Pirellula sp. SH-Sr6A: one gene and its partner. The protein of the gene in region 2 interacts with the protein of the main gene of each other region in a pairwise test. Links are inferred from orthologs where the notes say so. Each region holds a gene or a part of one and is shown on either strand. Other genes may lie near its edges.

Region 1 (7,383 bases), 1.9 Mb from region 2 along the record:
TGCTGCGACGAGTCGTTGGGGATTCGAAAGCGCAAGATGCAGATCGCATTGCAGCACTGAACGTGCTCAAGCAGGTCAAGGCCGAGGGAGCCTCGCAGTTGGCGTTTGCACTGCTCGAGAAGTCCAGCCTCCGAGCGGCAGCCCTTTCAGCGATCGCCGATACGCTCGATGCCGAAGGCGCCAATCAAGTTCTCCGAACGGCCATCCAGTGGCCCGAACTGACCGATCGTCGCGCTGCTTGGTATGCGATGCTTCGTCGGACTGCAACTGCGGAAGTTCTCTTGACGGCGCTGGAGAAAAAGCAGCTTCCCGCGGGTGAGCTGTCTGCAGACATGGTTCAGCAGATCCAGAGACTCGAGTCCGAACCGCTCAATGAAATGATCGTTCGAGTTTGGGGGGACGTACGAAGTCTGGACGCGGACAAGCAGAAAGCCGTTGCGAAGATTAGGGCATTGGTCGAGACCACGAATGACCAAGTGGATTTGAGCCGGGGCAAAGCGGTTTTTGCAAAAGTTTGCGGCCAGTGCCATATTCTATTCGGCGAGGGCGGAAAGATCGGTCCTGAGCTAACGGGTTCCAATCGTCGCGACCTCAATTACTTACTCGAAAACATTATGGACCCTAGTGCGGTCATGGCGAAGGAATATCAGCCATGGATCGTTCAGACGATCGACGATCAGGTCGTCACGGGCCTCCTGAAGCAGAGCAACGCAAACTCCCTCAAATTACAAACCGCGACCGATGAAGTTGTCATTTACAACGATGACATCGCACAGAAGAAGCAAAGCAAGACATCGATGATGCCAAGCGATTTGCTGACTCCCCTTTCGGAGGTCGAAATCCAATCGTTGATCGCTTATCTCCGATCCGAAAGAAAGTAGGTGAAAGGCATGCGAAGCATCATCGCCGTCGTATTGGTCGCTTGTGCGGTTACCGGTAGCGCGTTGGGACAAGGGCTTCGCATTGCGACATTCGATGTCGACGCGACGCCTCCTCTCGGAACCCCTATGGCGTATGACCCGGTGAAACGGGTTGACGAGTTGACGCTCCGCTGCCGCGGCATCGCTATCCTGGGCGCTGAAAAACCGATTGTTCTGTGCGCGGTGGATTGGATTGGAATCGCGAACGAGGGGCATGACGCATTCCGTGATTCATTGGCCAAAGCCGCGAATACGACTCGCGATCGCGTTGCGGTGCATGCGTTGCACCAACACGACGCGCCCGGCTGCGACTTTACGGCAGAACGAATTGTCCACGATCTCCAGATTGAGGGGTATTCGAGATTCGAGGGCGATTTTCATCGGGACGTCATCGAGCGGGCATCGAAGGCGTTATCGATCGGAATCGCGCAAGCGCAAGAGGTTACCCATTACGGTTATGGCGAATCGGAGGTCCGCGAGGTAGCTTCGAATCGTCGAGTCGAGGTGAATGACGATGGAAAAGTCGGGCGAATGCGAGGAAGCAGCTGCAAAATCCCCGAGTTGATTCGCTTGCCCGAAGGAACGATCGATCCCATTGTCTCGGTTTTGGCGTTTTGGAATGAAGACAAACCGATTGCGGTCCTTAGTTCGTATGCTTGCCATCCTCAGAGCTACTATCGGCTGGGTATTCCAAGCCCTGACTTTCCAGGGATTGCCAGATTTATGCGAGGTCAGGACGTCAACGCAGCCTTGCACGTTCATTTCAATGGCGCAGGGGGAAACATTGCTGCAGGAAAATACAATGACGGCTCACATCCAAATCGAATGATTTTGGCCCATCGATTGGCCGCTGGTATGAAGGAGGCATATGAGAACGCGAAGCGAATCGCTGTGGACGGACTGGAGATTCGGTTCGAGACGACTCCGGTTCACCTGCCCGCCGCTCCCCATCTGGACGAGAAGGACCTAATCGCCAAACTCAAATCGATTCCTGCACGCGGTTATATCTCGCTCGCCGATCAACTAGCATGGCTGGAACGAGTCAAGAAAGAACATGCAATCGATATTGGTTGTTTGCATGTGGGGGATGTTCGCATGCTCACCATGCCGGGAGAGCTATTCGTCGAATATCAATTGAAAGCCAAAACAATGCGTCCCGATCTTCACGTCATGATGGCAGCCTATGGAGACTACGGTCCCGGATACATTGGAACCGCCAAGGCGTATGAAGAGGGGGGATACGAAGTCGCTCCCACCTCTTCGAGCGTTTCAGCCGAAGCAGAACCGATCTTGATCGGAGCGATGGAAAATCTGCTCTCCGGAAAAAGCAAGTGAGCGAGAGCAGGATGAAAGGCCGCAAACAAATTTTGGTTGTGGAAGATGAGAAGCATATCGGCACTTTGGTCAAGTACAACTTGGAGGCCGAAGGCTATCGGGTAACTCTCGTCGAAGACGGTCCCACGGCATTGAAGCTGCTTCGCGCGGACCCTTATGCGTTTGATTTGATCATCCTCGATCTCATGTTGCCAGGGATGAGCGGATATGCAGTATGCGAAACATTGCGAAACGAGAAGGTGATGGTCCCCGTTTTGATTCTGAGCGCTCGAAGCTTGTCCGAAGATCGCACGCGTGGATTCGATTGCGGAGCTAATCAGTATCTCACCAAACCGTTCGATCTGGACGAGCTTCTGGCACGGGCCAAGAATCTAATGCGTCTTTATCCGCAGCAATCGACCAAGCCGATGGAGACGGCGGGAACGAAACTCAACGCCATCCGATTCGGAAGAGCGACCATTAACTTCGACACATATGAAGTCGTCGTGGATGATAAAGATGTCAAGATGACGCATAAGGAGTTACAGCTGTTACGGTACTTTGCTGAAAACGAAGGACGCGTTATCAGTCGCCAAGAGCTGTTGGCAGAAGTTTGGGATATGAGCGGCGACATGCAGACCCGCAGCGTCGATCAATTCATGCTCCGTTTACGGAGAATTTTCGAGCTCGATCCGGCCAAGCCGAAGCATTTCCTAACCGTTCGGGACGCGGGCTATCGATTTGTTTCCGATACGCCTCAGTCTCCGGATATATCTCCTCCGATCGATGAACTGGATGTGACGCCGAATCCCTGATCTTTTGTTTTGAGTTGCCCTCTTATCGACGTCTTCCCTATGGTCCATCTAAAAGCTGCTGAACGCATAGAGTGGCTGAGCGATCAAATCCGCCAGCACGATTACTACTATTACGTTCTCGCGGCACCGACCATTACGGACCTGGAGTACGACCGACTCCTTCGCGAACTGCAGGAGTTGGAGGCCCTCTATCCAGAGATGGCCAGTCCCGACAGCCCGACCAAACGATTGGGAGACCGTCCCGTCGATGGCTTGATGCAGGTCGCACATCGAATACCGATGCTCTCCATTGAGAACACCTACACCGAACAAGAGCTTCGTGACTTTTTTCAAAGGACCGAAAAGCTTCTACCTGACGAACGAATCGAATGGGTCGTAGAGCTCAAGGTGGATGGCGTCGCGGCATCGATACGGTACGACAAGGGACTCCTCACCCAAGCCGTCACGCGAGGAAACGGCGAAGTCGGGGACGATATCACGCACAACATTAGAACCATTCGTGGCCTGCCCCAACGTCTCGTCGGAGAGTCCATCCCGGAATGGTTGGAGGTGCGGGGCGAAGTCTACATGCGCAACTCCGATCTGGTCGCACTCAATGAAGAGAGAGTCAAAGCGGGCGAACCGGAGTTCAAAAATCCTCGCAACGTGACCGCTGGGTCGATTCGGCTCTTGGATCCCAAACTTTGCGCTCAGCGGAAGCTGCGATTCCTTTGTCATGGTATCGGCTATTGCGACGGTATCCAGGAGCAGGAACACATGGCGTTTTTGGAGCGAGTCCGCTTGATGGGAATTCCCATCACTCCAGGCGTGAAGGTTTTTACAGACAAAGACGAGCTGATCCAACATTGCAACAGCATTGTCGAAACGCTGCATGAACTCGACTTCGAGGTCGACGGGATCGTCATCAAAGTGAATTCGCTTGAACAACGCGAAACACTTGGAGCTACGAGCAAATCGCCTCGATGGGTGATCGCTTACAAAATTGAGAAGTACGAAGCTGTTACAAGGTTGCTAGAGATCAGAACCCAGATCGGAAAAACAGGGACGATTACGCCTGTCGCCGAATTGGAACCGGTACAACTGGCAGGCACCACCGTCGCGCGTGCGTCCCTCCACAATGCGGAAGAGATCGAGAGAAAAGACGTTCGGGTTGGCGATTGGGTCGTCGTCGAAAAGGCTGGCAAGATCATCCCTCACATCGTGAGAGTCGAACGTCATCGTCGTGAGCATGAGCTACCTCTGTTTCAATTTCCAACCCACTGTCCTGAGTGCGGGTCGGTTCTTCAAAAGGATCCTGCCGGGGTCTATATCCGTTGCGTCTCGAAACAATGCCCGGCGCAGTGGCGTCAACGATTGCGATACTTTGCGAGCCGGGATTGCATGGACATTGAAGGCTTGGGGGAGAAGCTGGTCAACCAATTGGTCGACACCGGATTGGTGCTCAGTCTCGGTGACCTGTATCGACTGAAGCTCGATGATCTTCTCCAACTAGAGCGAATGGGCAAGAAATCGGCTGAGAGTTTGCTAGCGGGAATCGCAACAAGCAAGACGCGAGGGCTCAGTCGCGTCCTGAATGCAATTTCTATTCGGCATGTCGGACAACGAGTCGCGCAAGTCCTCGCTAGACGTTTTGGCACGATCGATGCCCTCATCGCAGCGGAATTGACCACCATCTCCTCCACACCCGAAATCGGCCCGATCATCGCTGCGAGTGTTTATGAGTTTCTACGTAGCCCAGAAGGAACCGAGCTCATCGATCAACTACGCGAAGCTGGCGTCTCATTGGCAACCACGGAGGAGGACACCATTGACGCGTCTGGTCTACTCGCCGACAAAACGATCGTCGTAACGGGTACACTGAGCCGCTTTTCAAGAGACGAGATCGAACGTCGGATCATCAAGCTCGGTGGCAAAGCTGCGAGCAGTGTTTCCAAAAAAACCCATTTCGTCGTCGCTGGGGAAGCTGCGGGCAGCAAGCTTGAAAAGGCTCAGTCGCTCGGCATTCCTGTTTTGACTGAGACGGAATTTATCGAACAATTCCTGAGCGATTCCCCTTCCTAACCTCTCACGCTGGATGGTCGGTACCATGGTAATCCGTTCTGTGTTCCTTTTTTCACGATCGATACGTGCTGTATACCAAGCGATTTTAGGTGCAGCCGTTTGTTTTTCCTTTGCCCCTCGAATGGCGGAAGCGTTCGTCAGCGAAGCGAATGCAAAGAAGCCGAACGTTCTCTTTATCTTGACAGACGACCAAGGGTACGGGGATGTATCGGCTCATGGCAACCCTTTGCTGAAAACGCCGAATATGGATCGATTGCACGACGCCAGCTGTCGCTTCACACGGATGATGGTCGCACCCACGTGCGCGCCCACGAGATCGCAGCTGATGACGGGCCGTCATGAGTTCTTCAATGGAATCACCCACACCATTTTGGAGCGAGAACGATTGCGCCTGGACGCTGAGACGCTCCCGCAAGTCCTTCGGTCCGCGGGGTACCAGACGGGAATATTTGGAAAATGGCACTTGGGGGACGAATCCGATTATCAACCGGGCAATCGGGGATTTGAGGAGGTGTTCATCCACGGCGCTGGGGGAATCGGCCAGTCTTACCCGGGGAGCTGCGGAGACGCACCGGGTAATCAGTACTTCGATCCTTGGATTCTCCACAACGGCAAGTTTGAAAAGACCAAGGGTTACTGCACCGATGTCTTCTTTCAGCAAGCGAGACAGTGGATCAATGAACGCTCCGCCCAAGAGAAGCCATGGTTTGCGTGGATCGCTACCAATGCCCCCCACGCCCCCTACATCGCGAGGCCTGAGGATCGAGCCCTTTATGAAGGGAAGGGTCTCAGCGAGAAAGAAGCTAACTTCTTCGGAATGGTCCATAACATCGACGTCAACATTGGCAAAACGTTGGATATGCTGCGGTCTCTCGCGATCGATCAGGAAACGTTGGTCGTGTTCATGAATGACAATGGAGGCACCGAGGGGGGAAAGACCTTCAACTCGGGAATGCGAGGCCTCAAGGGGACTGCATGGGTCGGTGGAACACGAGCGCTCAGCTACTGGTCGATGCCAGGCAAGATTGAACCGGGGGACTGCGACGTGCTGGCGGGCGGAATCGACGTCGCGACGACGATGCTCGACTTCTTAGAAATACCTTCGAGCCAAAAGTTTTCCGAGCAGGTTCAAGGCAGATCGCTTCGAAGATTCTTGGAAGCTTCTGAGAAGCGAGTGTCAGCAGAATGGACCGATCGGACCTTGGTCGCCCATGTGGGACGGTGGGAAAAGGGAGCGTCACCCGATTCATGCCAATACCGAAATGCGTCGATCCGCAACGATCGTTACGGGTTGGTCAGCGTTGCGGGTGGGACGAAACCAGTATGGCAGCTCTTCGATCTTCGGGAAGACCCCGCGCAGAAGACGAATATCGCTAGCCAACATCCTGAGATCGTTGAGTCCCTTTCGAAGGCTTTCGATCGATGGTGGTCTGAAGCGCGTCCAAATATGGTAAACGAAGATGTGCCACTCGCACCGGTGAATCCATTCAAAGTCCTATTCGAGGCTCAAGTCGGGACCGCCCCATCGCGGTAACGGAGTAGACCAGGCTGCACATCGAGCTCGAGACCATCGAAATCGTTCTGATCGATACGTTCCCAAGCCAGAGCTCCCATCACTGCATTGTCGGTGCAGAGCTCCTTCTGCGCAACGATCAGTTCAATACCTCGCGAGGCACAGGCGGTTTCGAGCTGGGTTCGAAAGCGTCGGTTGGCGGCGACTCCTCCTCCCACGCAAAGGCGTCGTAGTTGGGTCCGCTCCATCGCTTGCAGGCTCTTGCCTACCAAACAGTCGATGACGGATTGCTCAAAGGATGCAGCAACATCGGCTTTCTGCGTTTCGCTTAGATCGCAGGTGCTCCAATCCTGTTTTCCCGTCCCACCGATGTGATATCGAACAGCCGTCTTCAATCCGGAAAAACTGAACTCGAGCCTTGTCGGTTGATCCAGCAATGGGCGAGGGAAAGAGATAGCGGTCGGGTCTCCGGTTTCCGCTAGCTTCGATAGCTGTGGACCACCGGGAAAGGGAAGTCCCAACATGACCGCTACTTTATCGAAGCACTCCCCCGCAGCATCGTCGATGGTGCCGCCAAGATAGTGCCATTGAGTCGCCGACTCGCAGCGATAGAGAGTTGTGTGACCTCCGCTGACGACAAACCCCACACACGGGAAAATCGAACTTTCTCGCCCTAAACCGCATGCGTAGATGTGGGCTTGAACATGATTGATCCCAACAAGTGGTTTGTTCCAGGCCAAAGCGAGTCCCTTCGCGGCGG
Region 2 (7,861 bases):
GCATCGCTTCTGCGTCCCGTTCGACCACGACAGCAGCGATCAACTTCGACATGAAAACATACAGGTCCGTCGTGATCTGAGCAAGCTCATGCTTGGGATCGACAACACCTGCTAGCAATTCAGTGATGATATCCTGGATTCGCAATGCCCATTGGTCCGCCTCGGCATGCTTGCCTTGTTTCCACAGATCTTGGACAACAAGGGACAGTCCATGAGCTTTCTGAAGCAGCAGAAATCTCAGCTTCGCGGGAGTCGCTGACTCGACCTCTTGTCTCAGAAATGCTTCTTGTGAATCCATGGAACGCTCGATCGACCGTGACAACTTGAAAGGGCAGCAGAACCCTTACACTCTGCCCGACGAATCGGCATCCTTTGCGTTCCAGCTTGATTCTGCAGGCTCTTTTTTTGAATGGAAGAAGAACTGAAACGGCAAAACCGTTAAAGTCCAACAATGCTGCCTACGACGCGACATCGCGGAGGCAGTGTTGGTTCGCCATCGATATTCCACTCACAATCGCACCGACGATCCCCACGAAGCCTTGGTCGGTACCACACAAATACAAGTTCTTCAGACGCGTCGTCCCGTCCAGTTGCTTGACAGGGGCTCCATACACCGCGCCGTTGTCGTGAGACGTGAAGCGACGAATGGTCTTGGGAGTGAAAATATCGCTGTCGACGACGTTTCGTCTAAAGTCGGGAATAAACCGAACTGCCGACGCGACGGACTCATCGTACCAGCGATACTTGGCTCGTCGATATTCGTCCTCAGTTAACGACGACCATCGCTGGAAGTCGGCGATCGTTGTCAATCGCATCAAACCTGCTTCCAACTGTCCGTCATCGGGTGCGTAGTCGTAATTGTTGGGGGAGCAGATGACTCCCGTTCGAATATCGCACAACTCCGTCGTGGGTTTGGTCCAATGGAACGTTTCCGAGTCGTTGTAGAACACAATCGTTTTATCGAAACCGATATCGCGGGGCTGGCGATCAAGTACCGAGATGGATTCGATGAATGTCATCTCGCCCGCGGTCGCTACCTCCTCGACCGTCCGGTCTTCACATAGTCGCATCGTTTCGACGATTCCGGCACTTGATAGAATTCGATTCGCCCTCAGTTGGGTTCCGTCTTCCAATTCCACTCCGACGGCACGCCCCTCTTCGACACAGATCTTCGCGATGCCGCTTCGCAGTCGTAGTTCGCCACCCAGCTCGCGATAGCGTCGAACCAAATGCTTCAGGATCAATCGCACTCCCTTGAAGGGCCGGGCGAATCCCTCCAGAAAGATACTGCGAAACATGATGCAGAATTGCCCCCAGTCCATGTCGTGCTCCCGAGCGTTCCCATACCACATCAAGGGACAAAGAAGCATTTCGATGAGCAAGGGATCGCTGAAGATTTCGTTCAAGATCTGGCGCGTGGAGAGCTGAAAATCCTCCTGCTTGAGATCGTCGTAGTCGATCAATTGTCCAAGTAGTTTCTGAAATGCATCCTTCTGCTTAGGAAACTTTTGCTCGACCTCGGTTTGCAGTAGGTGGATATCGTTGTCAAAGTCCAAATGCACGCCGGGAAACGCAATCCGAGAACCGCACTGCTCTGCCAGTTGAAAATCTTCCCATCGAAACCGCAATTGCTTGAGGAGCCTGGCCAAGGGCCCTTTCTTGGTCCCCTTCGCCGTGAAATTCGTCATCGCATGGAGACCGACGTCGAAGTTTCTGCCGTTGAGCCGGTAGAAAGAATTCAGTCCGCCGATAGTCCAGTGCTTTTCCAGAATGCAAACCTTCTGGTCGTAGTGGGCCAATCGAATGCCCGCCGCCAAACCGCTCATCCCCGCACCGATAATGATGGTGTCGTAGGGTTCGTTCACTGTGAGCTTGGAAGGGGATGACATGGACGGATTTGCGTTGGTTGAGTTGGAAAGGTATCAACGAATTCTTAAAGGCCCGACATCAATCGAAGGTTTTGGACAGCGGCACCGCTGGCCCCTTTCCCTAAATTATCCAGCTTGGCAATCAATACCGCCTGCTGGAGCAAATCGTCTCCAAAGACGCTGAGCTCCATGCGATTGGTCCCGTTGAGCGATTGGGCTTCGACTCGTCCACTTTCCGTGGGCGGCACCACGCTCACAAATTCGCAACCCGCGTAATGCTCCCGAAGGCACTCTTCGAGCTGACGAATTTTGGAAACGCCTCGCAACAAATCGAAATGGACCGCGACCTCCACAATCATACCGCTGTGAAAGGAGCCGACCGACGGCAAGAAAATCGGTCTCCGTGTCAGCCCTGTGTACTTCTGCAATTCTGGAACATGCTTGTGCTTCAGTTGCAGGCCATAGACATCGAGGGGTGGTGCTTTTTGAGCAGGATCGGTCGCCTCGTAGGCTTCGATCATTTGCCGTCCCCCTCCCGAGTAACCGCTAAAACCCTGCACGACGAGCGGGTAATCGCTCGGCATCCAGCCGGCTTGGATGAGAGGCCGAGTGAGACCGATGCCTCCGGTCGGGTAACATCCAGGATTGGATACACGATCGGAAATCCGGATTCGTTCAGGCTGCCCGCGATCCAATTCAGGGAATCCGTACGTCCATCCCTCCGCCACGCGGTGGGCTGTGCTAGCGTCGATGATGCGCGGTTTCTTCGCGTTGGCAAGGGAGTCGACGAGCGCAACCGTTTCCCTGGCTGCATCATCATGCAGACAGAGAATGACGAAGTCGACACCCCCAAGAAGCTGCTTCTTCGCTTGGGGATCTTTTCTCGCCGCTGGGTCGATGCTTACCAATTCGAATTGAGGAAGCTCAACCAATCGTTCGCGGATTTGCAGACCTGTCGTTCCTGCCTCGCCATCGATAAAGATCCGTGCCATAGTGGGTTCCCTAGTTGGACTGCGCGATTACTTGACCACGAAATTGACCATACGTCCCGGAACGACGATCGCTTTCACAATCTGCTTTCCTTCGAGCAGTTCATGAATGCGTTCATGACCCCGCGCGGCCGCTTCCAGCTGTTCACCGGTCGCATCGGCCGGAACAAGCACCTTCGCGCGTACCTTGCCATTGATCTGCAAAGGGACCTCCACTTCGCTCGATTTCGTCAATGCTTCATCGAACGCCGGCCAAGGCTGGTAGGCGAGCGAGGTCGTATGCCCGAGCGCTTCCCACAACTCTTCAGCGATGTGGGGGGCATAGGGTGCTAATAGCAAGACGAGAGTCTCCATCGCCTTCTTCGGTCGAACGGCTTCTTTTGTAAAAAAGTTGACGAACTCCATCATCCGGGCGATCGGCGTGTTGACTCCGAGCGATTCGATATCCTTGGTGACGTTCATGATCGTGCTATGGATGACGCGATTCTGCTCCGGTGTCGGCGCGATATCTTGGACCGAGTCGACCAACGCGTTGGTGTCGCTTTGCGTATCGATCATGAGTCGCCAAACGCGATCGAGGAAATTGCGAACGCCATTGACCCCCTTCGTGCTCCAAGGCTTGGTCGCCTCCAAAGGGCCCATAAACATTTCGTAGAGACGAAGCGAATCGGCACCATATTCGGAAACCACCGAATCTGGATTGATGACGTTTCCTCGCGACTTGGACATCTTGTGGGCGCGGCTATCCACGCGAATCGACTCATCAGCGAGGAGAACAAAGCAATCCCCGGATTTGGTTACGGCGGTCTCGTCGACCTTGACCGATTGAACCGGTTGCTTGGTCGCGCGCTCGACAAATCCCGATTCCCCTTTTTCGATCGATGCGGTGCTGACCCACGTGGAATCGCTCCTTTGATACCCGGTGAATTCCACTTCACCTAGAATCATCCCTTGGTTCACCAGCTTCTGAAACGGCTCCGGATGCGAAACATGTCCGCGATCGTAAAGGACCTTGTGCCAGAACCGCGCATAGAGCAGGTGTAGAACGGCGTGCTCGGCTCCACCGACGTAAAGATCGACGGGCATCCACGCTCGCTCCTTCTCTCGATCGACCAGGGCCTTGTCGTTGTTGGGGTCGATAAATCGCAAGTAATACCAGCAGGAACCGGCCCACTGCGGCATGGTGTTCGTTTCGCGGCGATAACGCTTTCCATCGATTGTGACGTATAGCCACTCGTCCGCAGCCTTCGCTAAAGGGGGCTCAGGGCGACCATGGGGTTTGAAATCCTCGAGGTGAGGCAAATCAACAGGGAGTTGATCGCGATCCACGCCCCGCATCCGACCCGTCGGATTTCCGTCCGAATCCAGCTCATGAAGGATCGGGAAGGGTTCGCCCCAGAATCGCTGCCGACTGAAAAGCCAATCTCGCAGTTTGTAGTTCACCGCACCCTTGGCAATGCCCGATTCTGAAAGAATCGAAATCATCTTTGCTTTCGCGTCGTCGGTTCCCAAACCGTCGAGCGGCCCACTGTTCATCGCTTTGCCCGGCCCCGTGTAGCACGCAGTCCCGTCGAGAATGCTCTGCAATGCCTCCCCGGCACATTCGGGGCGCACGACGCAAACCACGGGCAAATGGTAAGCAGTCGCGAACTCGAAATCGCGATCATCGTGCGCAGGAACAGCCATGATGGCTCCCGTTCCATATCCAATCAGCACATAGTCGGCGATCCAAACGGGAATGGGAGTTCCCGTGACGGGGTTGATCGCATACGCACCTGAGAAGACACCGGTCTTTTTCTTGTCCCCGTCGGTACGATCTCGATCGCTCTTGAATGCAGCTGCCTCGCAGTACTTGACTACCGCTTCTTTCTGAGCGGACGTAACAATCTTCTTAACAAGTGGGTGTTCCGGAGCGATGACCATGTAGGTCGCGCCATAGAGAGTATCTGGACGCGTCGTGTAAACGCGGATCGAGTCATCCGGCTGGACTTCGGGGAAAGGTCGTGTTGCGCGAGATGCCTTCCATGATGCGAAGGCCTCCGCGCTGCAAACCGGGAAATCCACTTCGGCACCCGTGCTGCGACCGATCCAGTCGGCTTGCAGTTTTTTGATGCTCGGAGACCAGTCCAAAGCATCGAGATCGTTCAATAGTCGATCGCCGTAGGCGGTGATTCGGAGCATCCACTGCCTCAATGGGATGCGTTGAACGGGATGGCTACCCCGCTCGCTCTTTCCATCGATCACTTCCTCGTTGGCCAATACCGTACCGAGACCGGGGCACCAGTTCACCAGCGCCTCATCCTGATAGGCCAATCGATGGCGGTCTCGATAGGCTGCGACGGCATGCTCACCGGCCGATTGCACGTCCGAAGGGATGGGCAGTTCGGCGATGGGACGTCCTTTTTGTTGCGCGGGGTCGTACCAAGTATCGAATAGCTCGAGGAAGATCCACTGGGTCCATTTGAAATAGGCGACGTCGGTGGTTGCCAAACTTCGATCCCAATCGTAAGAAAAGCCCAACATCTTCAACTGGCGTGTGAAGTTGGCGATGTTCTTTTCCGTACTTACGCGAGGCGGCGTATTGGTCCGGATCGCATACTCCTCGGCGGGAAGCCCAAAGGCATCGTACCCCATTGGGTGCAAAACGGTCTTGCCACGCATTCGGGAATAGCGAGCGACGATATCGGTCGCAGTGTACCCCTCAGGGTGACCTACGTGGAGGCCTTCACCGCTGGGGTAAGGGAACATGTCCAAGACATAGACCTTATCACCTGCAGGCAACTCGGGGCATCGAAAGGTTTTGTTCGATTCCCAATAGTTTTGCCACTTGGGTTCGATAACGGCGGGGTTGTAACGAGGCATTCTGTCTGTCGTCTGTGGAAATCAGTCGGATCGGAAAGGAATCACGCAGAGTGGATCGCACGTCCATCGACAGCGAGCGCCGCTTCGTGGACGACTTCTGCCAACGTCGGGTGGGCGTGGCAGCTGCGGGCGATGTCTTCGCTGCTAGCACCGTACTCCATCGCAATCGATGCTTCTGCGATCAGATCGCCAGCCCGCGCACCGATGATATGGACACCCAGGACGCGATCTGTTTTCGCATCCGCCAGAATCTTGACTCGGCCTTCGATATCCCCAAGGGTCCTAGCTCGGCCGTTCGCACCGTAGGGACCTACTCCCTTGCGATACTCGACCCCCGCTTGCTTGAGCTGCTCTTCCGTCTTTCCAACCGTCGCGATCTCAGGATGAGTGTAAACGATGGCGGGGATGCAATCGTAGTTGAAGTGAGCGTGAATACCGGCGATCCGTTCGACGCACACAACCGCTTCTTCCATGGCTTTGTGCGCGAGCATGGCTCCTCCAATCAAATCCCCGACGGCGTAGATGCTGGGGACAGCCGTGCGATAGGTAGACAAATCGACCGGGACAAACCCTCGTTTGTCGGTTTCTATTCCGACCGTTTCGAGGCCGATGTTGTGAGAGTTGGGGACCCGACCTGCAGCGAGCAGAACGCGGTCGCAGACGATGGGTTCCGCTCCCTTGCAGCGAACCACACACTTGCCATTTTCTACCTTCGCGCTCTCGACCCACGAGTTAAGCCGGAACTCGATTCCTTGGCGAGTGAAGATACGCTGGGCCATTTGGCTCAATTCGTTGTCCATTCCGGGCAAGATGCGGTCCATGGCTTCGAGCACGATGACCTTGCTACCCAAACGGTTCCAGACCGAGCCGAGCTCCAACCCGATGTAGCCCCCGCCAATAACGACGAAATTCTCGGGTACGGCAGGATAAGACAGGGCGGCGGTACTGTTCCCGATCAAGTTTCCATCCTCTTCGACTCCTCGCATGGAAGCGGGGCGGGAACCGGTCGCCAGGATAATATGCTTGGCTTTGATCATGACCGTTTCGCCGGTGAGGAGCCGAACGACGACCGTATTGGGGTCGTGCAGTTGCCCGAGACCGTTGTAACCGGTGACCTTGTTCTTTTTGAAAAGGAGGTCGATCCCGCCGGTTAACGTTTGAACAACTTGGTCTTTGCGTTTCATCATCGCAGCCAAATCCAATTGGACCTGGCCGACCACGACTCCATGATTCCCCAATCCTGCCTTCGTGTCGTGATAGATGTGACTGGATTCGAGAAGGGCTTTGCTCGGGATACATCCGATGCGGAGACAGGTTCCACCGAACTTGTTGTTCTCGTCGATGCAAGCGGCATTCATACCCAGTTGCGCTGCTCGAATGGCGGCGACGTAACCACCGGGGCCACCCCCGAGCACAACCACATCGTGTTCAATAGTCTTCATGGTGCTTTCGTTTTTTTAGAATTGGGCCAGCCGGAACCTTGGAACCGTCACAAAGCTTATCCGTTGAGCTCTAAATTCCAAGGTCCAACGGGCTGAATCCCCGAATGGGAAACGCTTGGTGGGAACTCGTGCATGGGGTGGAATGGGGGGAGGAGGGTTTCAACGGGTGCAAAACCGGTAAACTGAGCAACCTATGATTTCCAAACAAATCGATCGGTGGATCGAATGGACCAAATGGCCGGTTGCCACCCTCGCGACGCTCACGGTTCCCATCACATTGGTTTCCATGGGGCGCTGGCTGTACGCGTCCCTGGCATCGCCCGTTTATTTGGTCATGTTTCTCGCCGGTCTCGGGCTGATTCTGTTCGCTTCTCGTACCTCGTTCGCATCGTCGCGCGTCGTCCGCACTCTCTTTCGGCTTCTGCATGACGCCACGCAAGTTGTCGTGGCGACCCTTTTGTTTCACCCGGTGGTTGCGATTCGGCGCAAAACCAACACCCCGGACTTGTCCCGAGTTCGGTGGCTCGGAAAAGGAAACTGGGTTCTGTTGGCAGCCCCCTATGCCTTTCCACTCTCTACGCTATTGGTCTGGATACCCTCTGTGATCTTGTTTGCCTCGCTGCGCTCGGCCATGCTGGGTTTTGGACTAGGACTTCACTGGGTTTACTTGGTTCACCACTGGAGAACAGGAACCAGCGAA

The links. Proteins that work in one complex are often made in the same cells at the same time.
Region 1: the proteins of leuS (region 2) and ligA interact in binary tests that used the Escherichia coli proteins (3 or more experiments, as listed by UniProt). The link is inferred for Pirellula sp. SH-Sr6A from one-to-one orthologs.

Annotation. Positions count from the first base shown.
Region 1 is NZ_CP011272.1:403,862-411,244, forward strand. Bases 2,678-5,599 are described here. They hold ligA (NAD-dependent DNA ligase LigA), read left to right. Parts: upstream 2,678-3,088; coding sequence 3,089-5,110; downstream 5,111-5,599. Other genes in these bases: VN12_RS01290 (response regulator transcription factor), read left to right, coding at 2,678-3,049; VN12_RS01300 (arylsulfatase), read left to right, coding at 5,136-5,599. Outside these bases: VN12_RS01280 (PVC-type heme-binding CxxCH protein), read left to right, coding at 1-881; VN12_RS01285 (hypothetical protein), read left to right, coding at 891-2,255; more of VN12_RS01290, read left to right, coding at 2,267-2,677; more of VN12_RS01300, read left to right, coding at 5,600-6,644; tRNA (adenosine(37)-N6)-threonylcarbamoyltransferase complex transferase subunit TsaD, read right to left, coding at 6,617-7,383. UniProt on the Escherichia coli protein: DNA ligase that catalyzes the formation of phosphodiester linkages between 5'-phosphoryl and 3'-hydroxyl groups in double-stranded DNA using NAD as a coenzyme and as the energy source for the reaction.
Region 2 is NZ_CP011272.1:2,297,398-2,305,258, forward strand. What follows is about bases 2,688-6,087. They hold leuS (leucine--tRNA ligase), read right to left. Parts: upstream 5,720-6,087; coding sequence 2,888-5,719; downstream 2,688-2,887. Other genes in these bases: argC (N-acetyl-gamma-glutamyl-phosphate reductase), read right to left, coding at 2,688-2,860; lpdA (dihydrolipoyl dehydrogenase), read right to left, coding at 5,761-6,087. In the rest of the region: flagellar export chaperone FliS, read right to left, coding at 1-298; VN12_RS09030 (phytoene desaturase family protein), read right to left, coding at 459-1,889; more of argC, read right to left, coding at 1,934-2,687; more of lpdA, read right to left, coding at 6,088-7,161; VN12_RS09050 (hypothetical protein), read left to right, coding at 7,355-7,861.